Regions from separate parts of the Pseudarthrobacter sp. AG30 genome, predicted to be linked through region 1. Evidence: riboswitches for the same ligand, from Rfam matches in the RefSeq annotation. Region 1 holds a riboswitch; the other holds the start of a gene.
The links. Region 1 has a riboswitch for cyclic di-AMP ahead of DC347_RS13210 (NlpC/P60 family protein). Riboswitches for the same ligand answer to the same signal wherever they lie in the genome.
Positions count from the first base shown of each region.

Region 2: it holds a riboswitch for cyclic di-AMP, as region 1 does, so the genes downstream of both, DC347_RS19535 (M23 family metallopeptidase) here and DC347_RS13210 (NlpC/P60 family protein) in region 1, are expected to answer to the same signal.

Region 1 is NZ_QEHL01000014.1:33,764-40,748, forward strand. Features, by position in the region: gene DC347_RS13200 (cation-translocating P-type ATPase) at 1-1,147, shown strand, start outside; partial or broken gene DC347_RS13205 (IS110 family transposase) at 1,165-2,214, opposite strand; gene DC347_RS13210 (NlpC/P60 family protein) at 2,557-3,321, opposite strand; cyclic di-AMP (ydaO/yuaA leader) riboswitch at 3,325-3,521, opposite strand; gene DC347_RS13215 (heavy-metal-associated domain-containing protein) at 3,765-4,079, shown strand; gene DC347_RS13220 (hypothetical protein) at 4,348-4,827, shown strand; gene DC347_RS13225 (DUF305 domain-containing protein) at 4,969-5,610, shown strand; gene DC347_RS13230 (F510_1955 family glycosylhydrolase) at 5,726-6,604, shown strand; gene DC347_RS13235 (cytochrome c biogenesis CcdA family protein) at 6,610-6,985, shown strand, end outside.
Region 2 is NZ_QEHL01000030.1:143-7,127, reverse strand. Features, by position in the region: gene DC347_RS19570 (TetR/AcrR family transcriptional regulator) at 1-429, shown strand, start outside; gene DC347_RS19565 (four-helix bundle copper-binding protein) at 472-882, opposite strand; gene DC347_RS19560 (hypothetical protein) at 996-1,478, opposite strand; gene DC347_RS19555 (hypothetical protein) at 1,556-2,047, opposite strand; gene DC347_RS19550 (DUF3105 domain-containing protein) at 2,103-2,735, opposite strand; gene DC347_RS19545 (multicopper oxidase domain-containing protein) at 2,867-3,070, opposite strand; gene DC347_RS19540 (four-helix bundle copper-binding protein) at 3,864-4,277, opposite strand; cyclic di-AMP (ydaO/yuaA leader) riboswitch at 5,173-5,376, shown strand; gene DC347_RS19535 (M23 family metallopeptidase) at 5,382-6,152, shown strand; partial or broken gene DC347_RS19525 (hypothetical protein) at 6,827-6,985, opposite strand, start outside.

The sequences.
Region 1 (6,985 bases):
CACCACCTTCGCAGGATGGCTTCTCAGCACCGGTGATCCGCAAGCGGCCTTCACGGCCGCGGTGGCCGTACTGGTGATTGCCTGCCCGTGCGCGCTGGGTCTTGCCACCCCCACGGCGCTGCTGACCGGAACGGGCCGCGGCGCCCAACTGGGCATCCTGATCAAAGGACCGCAGGTTCTGGAAGACACCAGGACCGTGGATACCATCGTGCTGGATAAGACCGGAACGGTCACTAGCGGCAAGCTGTCCGTCTCAGCTGTCCAGGCCCTGGGCGGGACCAGCGAGGATGAGCTGCTCGTCCTGGCCGGGGCCGTGGAGGCGGCCAGTGAACATCCCGTTGCGCACGCCATCGTGCGGGCAGCAAGAAGGGATGGGCCGCTTCCAGCAGTGGCGGGCTTTGACAGCGCACCCGGCGGGGGCGTGCGCGGGACGGTGAACGGCCGCGCCGTCGTCGTGGGGCGTGCCGGCTGGCTGCAGGAGAACGGTATTGATGGCCCCGCCGGTGGGGGGCAGTTGCTGCGGGCGCTGGAGGATTCTGGCGCGACAGTGATCTGGGTGGGTGTCGATGGGGAAGCTGCCGGTCTGGTCAGCCTCACCGACACGGTCAAACCCGGCTCTGCCGCCGCGATCGCCCGGTTGAAGGAGCTGGGGCTCCGTCCTGTTCTCCTGACCGGTGACAACGCTTCGGCGGCGTTAGCCGTGGCCGCCCAGGTGGGCATCCCGGCCCAGGATGTCCTGGCGGGGGTCCTGCCCGAAGGCAAGGTTGAGGCCGTGGGCCGACTGCAGAAGTCCGGGGCGACAGTGGCCATGGCCGGGGACGGTGTCAATGACGCCGCAGCCCTGGCCCAGGCGGATCTGGGCATCGCCATGGGCAGCGGCACGGACGTCGCCATCGCTGCGGCTGATTTGACGGTCATGGGAAGCGACCTGGGCCAGGTCGCGGAGGCCATCGAGCTGTCGCGCCGGACGCTGGCCACGATCAAGACCAACCTGTTCTGGGCGTTCTTCTACAACGCCGTCGGCATCCCGGTCGCCGCGCTGGGGCTGCTGAATCCGATGATCGCCGGCGCTGCGATGGCCGCCAGCTCGGTCCTGGTGGTCAGCAACTCGCTGCGGCTGCGCCGCTTCGGCAGCCGCACAAAATGACTCTTCTATGGGTTCTGTCAAGCCATGGTGGTTTGGAGTTGGCGGAAGATGGAGCGGCAGACGTAGCGTTTGAGGTTCCGGCGGATCTCACGGTTTGATTTGCCTGTTGCCCGGCTGCGGGCGACGTAGTCCTTGGTTGCGGTGTCGAAGCTCATTCGGGTGCGGACGATGACGTCGAAGGCGCGGTTGAGTTGGCGGTCGCCGGAGCGGTTGAGCCGGTGTCTGGTGGTGTGACCGGAGGACGCAGGGCGTGGCGCAACGCCGCCTAGGGCGGCAAAGGCCGCCTCTGAACGGATCCGGCCGTGATGGGAGTAGGCGCAAATGATGATCGCCCCTGTTACGGGACCGACTCCGGGTGTGGTTTGGAGTCCTGGAGCCAGTTCTTCGGTGAGCTGGGCCAAGGCCTTGTGATTTGCGGCGAGCTGGATCGTGAGGTCTTTGACGGCCGATGCCAGGCGTGTGGCTTCGGCACGTGCAATTCGAAGCATGGGGTCCACGACGTTGGAGCTGCGCCAGGCTGCGATGGTGCTGATCTGAGCATCACGCAGGGATGACCGGGCGTCGATTCCGAGGTCGGTGCCGCGGAGTAGGGCTGTGAGGGCGTTGCGGTTGGCTGTCGGTTGGTGATCCAGCAGGGACCGGGAGGCCAACAGGATCCTGATCGCTGCCCGGGTTCCGGCCGCGCGTGGTTCCATGACTTGCTCGCGGGGACGTCCAAGGACGGAGCGGGCAGCGGCTTCGGCGTCGATGGGATCGGACTTGCCGGTCAGGGCCCGTGACGAGCGTGCCGGTGGCCTGACTTCGCCCACGTCGATGCCGACCGCCAGCAGTGCTTGAGTGAGTTGGGCGCCATAGGAGGATGTGCCTTCGACCGCTGCGAGTACTCGTTCCCCGCCGGTGCGGCGCCGGATCCAGGTGATAGCTCAGTCCATTCCCGCGGAGGTGGCTGGGAACACCGCGGTGTCGACCACGGCACCGATTGCGCAGTGAACGGCTGTGAATGTGTGGGTGCGGGCGTGGGTGTCGACTCCGACGACGAACTCGAATTCCTCTGCGATGATCGCCATAGTGTGCTCTCCTCTTCTCATTAACCCGGTTAGGTGACAGGAGCCTGCCTGGGTCGCTTGGAGATGCATCTGTAACGGGTCACACCCAACTGGTGGACAGTCTTCTGATCAGGTCATCCGCGCGGGCAGGCCGTGCCCGGAGAATGGTGCGGACAAGTCATTTTCAAGACACCGCCTGAGCGGGTCGGATATACCCTGAGTCACACGCCGTCCTCCGGGACCAGCCTGCCAGCCAACCTCGGGCCGGCACCTGACCATTACAGTGATTCCCGCTATGCCACGGGATGCTGAAGGCCGGCGATTCACTGCCCCCAAGGCAGTGAATCGCCGGCCTTCAGTGGTTTATTTGCCAGCGCGGACGAAGGTGACGGCGCCCTTGGAAGTCATCCACGTCAGCGGGTGCACGGCCGTTTCGTTCTTGCCGTTCAGGCCCGAACTGAGGACCTGACCGTTGCCGACGTAGATCCCGACGTGGCCGGGCTGCATGACCATGTCACCGGGCTGAGGATCGGTCACCACCGTGCCGTAGTTCATGAACTGCATCGGGCCAAGGTCTCCCACCGGGATCCCTGCGGCGTTAAGGGCGTTTTCCACCAGCCGCGTGCAGTCCTGGATCATGCCGATCTGGGCGTAGGCGGAGGAAACCATAATAGCGTTGATGCCCCCGGCTGCCGGTGCCGCGACCGGGGCTGCAGCGGCCGGAGCGACGGTAATCTGCGCCTTCGGTTTCGCGGCCGGGGCAGGTGCCGTCGACGCTTTGGGGGTCTCCGCCACGACCGGCTTGGGTGCCTCCACCACCGGGGCAGGGGTGGTCTCTACCGCGGGACGTTCGTAAGAGATCTGGACCGTGGAGTCCGCGGTGAGCGGCGCCTGGACCTGGCCCGCAACTTCCAACGTCGAGGCCGGCTCCGCATCACGCTGGGGTGGGGCCTCGGCTGCCTGCGCGGCAATACCGCTGGTCAGGACAAGGCCGGAAGCAGCCGCAATAACAGCTGCCTGGCGGCCTGCGACACCGGCGTTGCCGGCAACAGATTTGGACAGGACCCCAAGGGCACTGGTCTGGACAGGGACCGCACGATGGCGGCCATGACTTTTGCGCATGGGCATGAAAAGGCCTCTCCCACTGCCTGCGAGGTTAGCTGTCGGATTCGGATGGGAGACACCCGGCCGGCCGGTACACGCATGGCACCAGGCGCGACTTCACCCCAAGACCTGCCCGAAGCAGGTCGCTGTTGGTTTCCCCGTCTCTGCCGGACGAAAGTTGCGAACGGATCCCGGGCAGCGGCAGAGTTAGGCAAGTCTGCTCGAGAGTGCCGCATTCGGAGAAACCGGCACGACTTAGACCGTACTTCACTCCGGCATCAGTTGTCACATTTGAATAACAGGAGACGTAGATCACAGCTATATCTACTTCTGCCCAATACCCCCTCCCGGTATAGTTTCTGTTGTTGTCAGTGAAGTGGTATGTCCCGGCCGGCGCCCAGCGTCTGGCTTTCACAGCCGTTCAATCCCAGCGCCCATTGGTCCTTCGTCAAGGAATGGAAACTGACATGTGTGAAACTGAAATCCGTACCCAGCTGCCGCTTGCCGCGGCGTCGGGGTGCAGCTGCTGCTCGGCTGAAGCCGCCCTTGCCCCCACCGCAGCCAACGGTACCGGTACCGTTGAATTCGCTGTGGACGGCTTGACCTGCGGGCATTGCGTGCAGACGGTCGAGAAGGCAGTCTCTGCCCTTGATGGGGTGGAATCTGCCTCCGTTGACCTCGTCCCTGGCGGCCGCTCCCGCCTGCGGGTGCGAGGTATGGCTGACGCGGCAGCGATGCGGGAGGCTGTGACGGCCGCGGGGTACACCTTGGCCAGCAGGTAACATCCGCATTTCTCCGGCGCCCATCCTCCGGGGCCTTGCGCTTCCCAGGAGAGGTCCCACGGCCAGCGTATACAGCCCGCTGGCCCGCGGGCGAGGGCGGCCTTAGCGCCTGAAACCAGGCGTCACAGATAATCCGGAGCACTCCGCTGCCGTGAGGGACGGTGAAACGGAATGCCGCCCGGGCGCGTTGACCAGTAGGAGACCTGCAGGAACACCCTGCCGGTTACCCTTGTATTGAAAGAACCTGTACCGAAAAGGAGGAAGTGTCGTGACCGCAGTACACCGTCGTCGTCTCACCGCCTTCTTCCTGCGGGCCGGGTTCCTGACTGCGGCACTGGCCATCATTTTTGGCATTTTCGGCATGCATGTGATGATCGGCGCCCACGACATGCCCTCAGGCCCCGCCATGTCAATGTCAGGCTTGAGGGGGACGATGCAGCTGCAAACCACGCCGGCCAGCCATACCCAGGCTATCGGGATGTCAGCAGGCGTGGCTTCCAGTGATCCGGCGGCCACGGGTTCCTCCTCCTCCTCCTCTTCCTGTGCCCCTGCAGGGCCGTGCACCAAGATGTCAGCCGGTGGAGGGGCCTGTGTCCTGGCCCCGGGAACCACGACTCTCTCCGCCCCCTTGCCTGGGCCAGCGCCCTATGAGCTGCCCGATTTTGGTGCAGCCGCCGTGCTCGGCAGCACGTATGCCTACTCACCGGCCAGCGCCTCCCCCGGTGATCTCTGTATCAGCCGGACGTAAATCACTCCTCTGCGCCGTGCCTTTCACCGGCGCATACTCCAGCCATCGGCCCGCATGAAACAAGCCGGACCCCGCACGGTCCGCTGCATGCCAGCCCACGGGCGCACTTGCGCCGCTGATACTTTGAGGACCCTGATTTTGATGAAAAAAACTTTGACACTTTCTGCTGCCGCCATCGCCGCGGCCATCGCCCTGGCCGGCTGCTCGACCGGGTCGGGATCTGGCGGCTCTGAGAGCGGCGGCATGTCCGGGATGAACCACGGAAGCTCCGGGATGTCATCCACCGCCGCCCCCGCAAGCTCAGCGGCGGCTGCGGCTGCCTTCAATGATGCGGACACGATGTTCGCGCAGATGATGATCCCGCACCACACCCAGGCCGTGGCCATGAGCGACATGATGCTCAAGAAGCAGGGTATCCCTGCCGCCGTAACTGACCTGGCCGCCAAGGTCAAGGCAGCCCAGGGCCCGGAAATCGACAAGATGACCGGGTGGCTTCAAAGCTGGGGCCAGCCCACAGCCATGCCCACCGGTACGGCTTCAGCGCACAGCATGGAGGGGATGATGGGCGCCGATGACACGGCCAAGCTCGAAGCCGCCCAGGGCGCCGAGGCCGCCAAGCTGTTCCTTACCCAGATGATCGCCCACCATGAAGGTGCCGTCATGATGGCCAGGACCGAAACCACGGATGGCAAGAACACTGATGCGGTACAGCTCAGCAAGGACATCGTCAGCTCCCAGGAAGCCGAGATCCAGGAAATGAAGGACCTGCTGGCCACTCTGTAGTCAGCGCCCCAACGGGTGCCGGCTCTCTTCCCCCTGGGGGGCCGGCACCTCCCCTGTCACCCTTCCCGGTTACCCTGGTCCGCCCGGTTGGCCGGTCCGTCCTTTGGAGTTTCCCGTGCCCCTACACTTTTCACGCCATCGCCGGCCTGCCGCTGCCCTCGCCGCCGCCGGCGCCCTGCTGTTGACCCTGTCAGCCTGTTCCCCTGGCACAGCCAGCGCGCCCGATGCCGCGTCCCCGGCTGCAGCAGGGCGGCCCAGCTCCCACGTTCACGGGCTGAGCGTGAACTCCGAAACCGGGCAGATACTGCTGGCGACCCATGAAGGGCTCTTCGACATCTCTAAAAACACGGGTGTCAAAATCGGACCCAGCATCGACTTGATGGGTTTCACGGCGGCCATGGACGAGGGCGTGTTTTACGCCTCCGGCCATCCAGGCAAAGACTCAACAATGCCCAACCCTCTGGGACTACTCAAGAGCAGTGACGGGGGAAAGACCTGGGCACAGGTCTCCCGGCAAGGGGAGTCGGACTTCCATGCGCTGACCACGACCAAGTCCGGAATTGTCGGCTTTGACGGGACCATGCGCACCAGCACGGATGACTCGACGTGGAAGACATCGTCTGCCGGGTTCGCCCCGGCCGTCCTGGCCGGCAACCCCTACAGCGACACCGTGCTGGCAACGACTCCCGAGGGTCTCCGACGGTCCTCCGACGCCGGGACCACGTGGACCATGATCCATGGGGCACCGGTGATTCAGTTCGCCGCTTTCGCCAGCGCCGCGGAAGCGGCCGGGGTCGCCCCGGACGGCAGCGTTTATCTCTCCGTTGACGGGGGCCTTAGCTGGAGGAGCACCGGAAAGATTGACGGCAGTGTCCAGGCCGTCGCCGCTTCCGAGGGATCCGGGGGCACCCCGTGGATCTGGGCCGCCACGATGAGCGGGCTCGTCGTATCCACGGACGGCGGGGCAACCTTCCGCCCTGCTGACGCCGCCTGACGCTGATGGATATCGGCGGGTTTTTTGCTTCCACCGTTACCTCCGGTGCGCTGCTGATCGCCATCCCGCTGGCGATGACCGCGGGCCTGGTATCTTTCCTCTCCCCCTGCATCCTGCCGCTGGTCCCGGGTTACCTCGGTTTCGTTTCCGGACTGACCGACCCCACGCAACCGAAAAACCGCCGCCGCGTCCTGGCAGGCGTGGGGCTATTCGTGCTCGGATTCGCGGCGGTCTTCACCCTCTACGGCGCGGCATTCGGTGCGATTGGCTCCTGGCTGCTGCGCTGGCAGGACGCACTCATGCGCGGCATGGGCATTGTAGTGATTCTGATGGGGCTGGCGCTCCTGGGGCTGATGCCGTGGCTGCAACAGACCCGTAAAA
Region 2 (6,985 bases), on a different contig from region 1:
GTTGACGCCATTCTCGACGCCTGGCACGAGCGCCAGGTCCAGGCACACCTGGAACAACTGGCCCACGTCCGGCACAGCGCCGACGGCCCTGAGCGGCAGCTCGAAGCCGTTCTCCAGACCTACGCCATGATTTCCTACTCGCGCCATGGCGGGGCAGAGGCGGCGCGGCTGCACCAGGGCCAACATGTGAGCCGCGCTCAGCAGCACCTCAACGACTTCCTCGCTGACCTGCTGCGCGAGGGCGCAGAGGCGGGGGTCTTCCGTGACGATGTCGCTCCCGACGAGCTCGCCGGGTACTGCCTGCACGCCTTGGAGGCGGCAGCCGGGCTGACCTCCCGCGAAGCCGCCCACCGGCTTGTTAGAGTCACGATGAGTGGACTGCGGCCACCGGCGGGAACACCGCATCTCCGGCCGGAGGAGATCGGCTAGCAGATAGATCAGCCAGCCGGCAGCGGGCGGCGGCCCGGTGTCTCACCCCACCGCAGTCAGGAGTGCGGCGCAGGCGTCTTCGCAGCGGCGGCAGACCTCGGCGCAGATCCTGCAGTGTTCGTGCATGCCGGCGTGCTGCTCGCACTCTTCGGCGCAGGCGGCGCAGGCGGCCCGGCAGGCTTCAAGCAACGCACTCGTAATGGCTGTATTGGTGGAGGTTTGGCGGGTCAGGATGTTGCCGGTAGCGGCGCAAATGTCGGAGCAGTCCAGATCCATGCGGATACAGGCTGCAAGGTCGGCGACCATCTTTTCGCCCAGGCAGGCGTCAGCGCAGGCCGTGCAGGCCTGCGCACATTCAAAGCAGGCTCCGATGCACTCGGCCAGCTTGTCCTGATCAAGAGTGCCGACCCCCTTAGGGTGGGCACCGAGCATCGCACTGATGTGATGAGTCATGATGCAGCTCCTGTCACTGCGGCCGGGCCATTGCCGGCCGTCACGCCCCACCCTAGACCCGCCGCGGTCACGCCGTCAGCCTCTCTCGCTGGCACCACCAGGCGACAGGCGTTCTAGCGAAGGATCAACTTGGCCAGCACGACGAAGAGTCCAGGCAGGAAGAGCACCAGGCGAAGGAACGATCCGACTGCTTCGGCGGCCCTGACCTGTTCCGGCTCTGCCGGCACCGCGGTGTCGTACAGTGCTGCTGCGATCCGAAGCTGGTAGCTCAGGACCTCCTGGCGGAAGATGAACCACACGACGGCGAGGACCATCATGGCAAAGCCGAGTTCCACGGTGATGCCGGACACCGCGGAGGGCGAGGTGCCGATTCCGTAGACCACGGCGATGTAAAGACCGGCCGCGGCCACGGCCACGCAGCTTGCAAGTCCCCAGCGGTGGCGCACCCCTTTAGCTGCTGTCTGGTCCTGCCGGTTCGCCCCGGCGCGCGGTCGGTCGGCCGCGGTCCGGATGCCGCCTCTGGTCAGGGCAATCCCCGCTGCGATGGCGGCCGCAACGATGGCCACACCGAACAGGAGCAGGAACGGGTCACGCATGGTCAGGCCCTCCTGTCCCGGCTGCCCTGGGGCCGGGCATCGGACGGCTTCCTGGGAGGCAGCTAGGATCTGCGCTTTCAGTGCCATGTGGTGCGCCCATGCTCGTAGACATCGCGGCTGCGCAGCGCTGCCTGGCGGGAGACTTCGGCGAGGCGGACGCGTCCCGCCGCCCGGTACAGGTCACTGGCCCATTCGAACTCGGCGGCGGCATCCCCGTACCGTGCCTCGTCGAAAAGGCGTCTGCCGATGTGGTGGCGGACCAGAGCCTCTCTGGTGCCCGTGGCCGCCAACCGCAGCGCTTCCTCCTGCAGTCGGGCGACGTCTCCCCACCGGTACCGGCGTTGGTGGGCATGGGCGAGGACCAGCAGCGGTTTAAAGCAGTCTTCAGAGCTCTCCAGCAGCTGGTGGCCCTCTTCCAGGGCCTCCTCGTGCCGGTCCAGCAGTGACAGAATCCACACACGCTCCAGCATGGGGCAGTCCCCGAGCCGGGCTTCCACAGCGTCCCGGTCCACGATGACATCGCGCAACGTGGCGGGATCTGTGCGCCAAATATCGCCGCCCGCCGTCACTCCACCATGCCTACGGTCCCGGGAGCGGCCGGACTCTGGGCTGTCCGGTGCCACATCATCCGTTGGCCCCTCCGGTGCAGGGAGCACCGGGTTCCGGTGCCTTGGGTGACTGGGCATAGGCGGCGATGAAGGCCGTAAGGCGGGAGTCGCTGGCTTCCTGCACCGCCAGTTGCGCGCCCCAGGCTGTCGCCGTGACGGGCGCTTTCTGTTCCTTGTCGGGGCTGAGCAGGACATAGGGCTTCCCTTGGGCCAGATCGGTGAGCTCGGTGACCTCGGCGGCCGGCAGGGCAGGGTTATAGGTCAGCCATACGGCGCCGTGTTCCAGGGAATGGACGGCGCGTTGTTCACTGATGGGTTCGGGGTAGACGCCGCAGTTCGTCCACGTGGCTGAGTGGTTCCCTCCCACGCCCGGCTGCTGGGGGTATGTGACGGCACCCTGGACATGATCGCTGGATAGCCCAGTGAAAGTCTGCAGACCTTCGATGGGTTTTTTGGCTGCCTCAGCGGCGGCCTTCCGTTCCCGAATGGAGCCGGTGACGGCAACGGCGACGACGACGATAGCAGCCAGCACCAAGCCGAAGCTGCCGTAAAGGAGGATGCTCCATCGGCGCTGTTTGGCTTTTTGCTTGGCCCGGACAGCGGCAACGATCGCCTGATGTTCTGCACGTCGTTCTCTGGCGTTGCTCATGCGGATGCTCCTTTGCGATGCTGGGCGGAATCCTCCGAATTATCGGCGTCCGCCTTGCCGACGGAAGAACGGGGACGTGACCTGAGGCGCTGGAAGAAATCTGTTGATGCCGAGGATTGCATGGGGATCCGTCATTTGATGTAGGAGAAGAGGGCCATCATGCCCCGTTCTGCGTGGTAGGCGTTGTGGCAGTGCGCGAGCCATTGGCCGGGGTTGTCGGCGTCAAAGATGACGGTGACGGTCTGCTTGGGCAGGACAATGACAGTGTCTTTACGGGCCCAGTCGAGGCCGACCTGGAAGGTATGCCCATGGAGGAGGTGCATGGGGTGCCACATGTCGCTGTCGTTAATGAATTTGACCTAAACTCCGTTCCCCCGTCCTGACGTTGAAGGGCTTGTCGAAGGGCTTTTTCATATCGAAGCGGTGCCCGTTGATATCTGCCTTCATGCCCTCGAAGCGGCCGCCGGTCTGACATCGCCGGAGGCCGTTCACCGGCTGGTCAAAGTGACCTTGGCCGGGCTCCGCCCGGTGCCCTGAGCAGGAAACGTTTCCTTGGGACCTGCGCCTGTCGGCAGCCCGGGACCGGCCGCCGCGGTCCACCCCGGGGCTGTCAGTCTGGGCTCCGATCAAAAGTGCCACAGGCGCACCGGTACATCAGCACGCCCCCAGATAGCTCAGGGGCGTGACTGACCAATGCCTCCGGGAAGAGAAGTGCAGGCATTTTGTCGGCTGGGACCAGACGCATAGGCTCACCGCAATGCATGTGGGTGATCAGCATTCGCCGCAGTTGCGGGTCGTCGACTGTGCTCCCGGACGGGGCAGCTATCCCGGCCAGGGTGCTGCCGGCGGGTGGGATGGACCCTTGACTCGGGGCTGAGGACTGCCTGGGTTTCATTTATTCCTTTCGACGGACGATGGCGCCACGGTCGAAGAGATCCGTGGCGCTGGTCGCGCCCATACGCGGATTAACGATTCGACTGGCATTTTCATCCCCTGGATGCTCCGGTGGCAGTGCTCAGGGACGCATTGGGGTTGCCTTAAGTCCGGGATGCTGCAGGGCAGGCCTTCCCGCGGGTGCCGGAAGGCGTTGGATCTCCGGTCACCGTTGGGTAGGGCCCTGGGGCAGGGTCAGCCGAGCGAGCTGAGAAGGTCGTTGCATGCCTTTTCGCAACGGCGGCATGCCTCGGCACAGAGCCGGCAGTGTTCATGCATGCCTGCGTGTTGTTCGCATTCCTCGGCGCAGGCTTTGCACGCTGTGGCACAGGCCTGGAGCACCGCGCGGGTGACGTTGGCATCAAAGGCGGTGTGGCGGGAGAGGACGTTTGCCGTGACCGCGCAGATGTCTGCACAGTCAAGATCGGTGCGGATGCATTTGGTCAACTCGGCGACCATGTCTTCGCCGAGGCAGGCATCAGCGCAGGCGGTACAGGCCTGTGAGCAGTCAAAGCACGCTGCAATGCATTCGGCGAGCATGTGCTGATCGATGCCGCCAAGATCCTTCGGGTAGGCATCGAGCATCTTGTGGGTGCTTCCGTGTGTCATTTCTTTCTCTCTTTCCAATACTGAACGGGAGGAACCTGGTGCGGAGACCGGCTGATGTTTCTGATGTGCCGGCTGTTTGGCTGATGTTCTCTCTCGGGCCTCCTTCTGATCGCTGAAGGCAGGACCCAAAGGGCGGCCGCACGCGGTGTTTACGCCAGCCCGGTCGAAGGGTGCCACTTGCAGGCCCTATGGCCTGGCGTTCGCGCGGCCGGACGTGGAGAACGTGCCCTTTTATGTCCGACTGACAGACAGTTGAGTTAGGGTTAGCGCCTGCCGGCTCAGCGGTGCTTGGGGCCTGTTAGCGATGTGGGATGCCGGGGGCCGGGCGCGCGGACCCGCGAAATCAGGGAGGAGCACTCCGGGCCTTGGCTGCGCCGCGTCGGTCACAGCAACGGGCCACGACCGTGGACTGACTGACCGGGTGTCTCCGGCCTCGTGGCACCCGCTGCGCGGGACCCCGCGGAGCACGTCGGAGGCGGATTGGGCTCCGACCGGCGTCACTCTGTCCGAACGTCCCCGAGGATTCTCCTGTCCCCCGGGGATCAAAGTCTGGCGCTGGCGCTGTGCGGCGGAGTAAGGGCTAGGGTCGGACACCCCCACCACGTGGGCCTGCCCATTACAGAAGGCAACTGGCCCGGCCACTAGGAGGACGATCACGAGGCAGGAAAGGACAGCCCGCAGCGCCGCAAGCCTGCGGACCAGCAGTGGAGGCGTCGAACGTTGAAGGGCCATCTGGTCTCTCCTGGGGGCAAGTCTCGCCCAGCGTATCCTTCCGGTGCCCCGCCAGTCACCATCCCTGCCCCCTTAAGCCCGGAGCGCCTTTGATAACGGATTTGTAACCTACGCCGACGCTTCGCTAGAGTCGTACCAACACATACCCCCAACGGGTATGGATGTGACCGCTTCGCCAAACCCCGCCGGCGGTCCGTGATCCTGATCTTTCTCAGGCGGGGGCGGAGGACCCACATACGGTGTGCCATGGTGCACCTTGGGGTGAAGCCGACCCTGTGACCACGCGTCCCAATCGCGTCCTGCAGGGCAGCCGGACAGTCCACTCGTCCGAATCCGACAGCTAACTTCGCCGGCGCCGAGAGGACCGCTATCTTGTCTGCCCAGCCAAAACACGGCCGTCGCCGCGCACTTCCGGCCGCTGCCTCAGCACGCCGCCCGCCGTTCTTCCGTGAACCCACGTTCCGGCTCCGCAGCCAGCAGTTCGGCCTAACAGCAGCCGTCACGGGAATGATCGCCCTCACTGCCCTGTCCGCGGCGCAGGCAGACCCCGGCAGCCGCGCTGCGGCCCAGCCCCGGCCAGCCGCCGTGGCAGCCCCGGCCCCGGAAACGGCGGTCACGGCAGCAGCCGACACTGTCCTCACATTTGACCGCCCGGAGGTGACCTCCCAGCCAGCGCCTGCGCCCGCTGCGCCGGCGCAGCCCGCAGGGGCGGTCAAAGCACCCGAGGTCGCCCACGCCCCGGCATCCCCTTCCAAGGGGTTGCGTGCCCCGCTCGCGTCGATTAACGTCAGCTCCCCCTTCGGCTTCAGAACCAGCCCGATCACCGGGGCCGCCGCGGAGCTGCACACCGGAATCGATTTGACCGGTGCGTGCACGACGGCGGTCTTCGCCGCCGGTTCCGGCGCCGTCACCGAGGCCGGCTGGAGTCCGTACGGCAGCGGCAACCGGATCGTCGTCGATCACGGCAACGGACTGAAGACCACCTACAACCACCTGTCCACTATCGGTGTCTCGGTCGGGCAGTCCGTGGCTCAGGGCCAGCAGATTGCAGGGGTAGGCACAACCGGTGCCTCCACCGGCTGCCACCTTCACTTCGAGGTCATGGTCAACGGCCAGACCGTCGACCCGGCTGCCTTCATCTAAGAGGTAGATGGCTGCGCTGACTGCTGTGAAAAGCGGCAGCCGCGCAATGAAGCGGTACAGTAGCGGGTGCGTCCTGCACCCTGTTTCTCTGCGGTCCTGACGGACCGCGCTCAGCGGGCTCGGGCGGATTACGCACGAGGGCCATCTGCGGGCGCCCACACAACGAGCCGGACAAAGGACTATACAGTGCAAATCCCAATTGTTGCCGCGGGTCTTTACGCCTTGGCTACGACGCCGGCCCCGGCTCCAGGCAACGAGGGTCTGAGGCCAGGGCTGGACGCGGATCAGGTAACTCCCGGATTCCTGGGTTTCGCGATGACGGCGTTCATGGTCATCGGAGTTGTCCTGCTCATGGTTTCCATGACCAGACGAATCCGGCGTGTACGTTACCGAGCGCAGTTCGAGCAAGGAAGCGAACCCGTTTCGGAAGAAACGGATGATGCCCGCAGCCAGCCTGGGGTCAACGAAACCGAGGCGACCAACGGAAGCGGACCGGGCGGTGAGGGCCCCGGACGGGGATGAGCCCGCGGCTCCCGCGGCAGGCCGTGTCGCCCAGGTACCCGGTTGGGTGGTTCCTCGCTCAGCACATGGCCGTGAAGGCCATGGCGGGCGTAGCCCCGGCCGGGGGAACTGAGTGCCTGTTGGTGCTTGGCCTCACTTTGCCGTAGTGACGATCAGGACAAGACGGCCAGCATGATGTCTGCGCCCAGAATCAGGGTGCACACCACAATGGTCAGTGTTCGCCCCCGCCGTGTGCGGGACTCCACCCGCAACGGGAAGAGCAACTGCCGGCCCAGGGTGTAGACCATGATGGAGCCGACGAAGACCAGCCC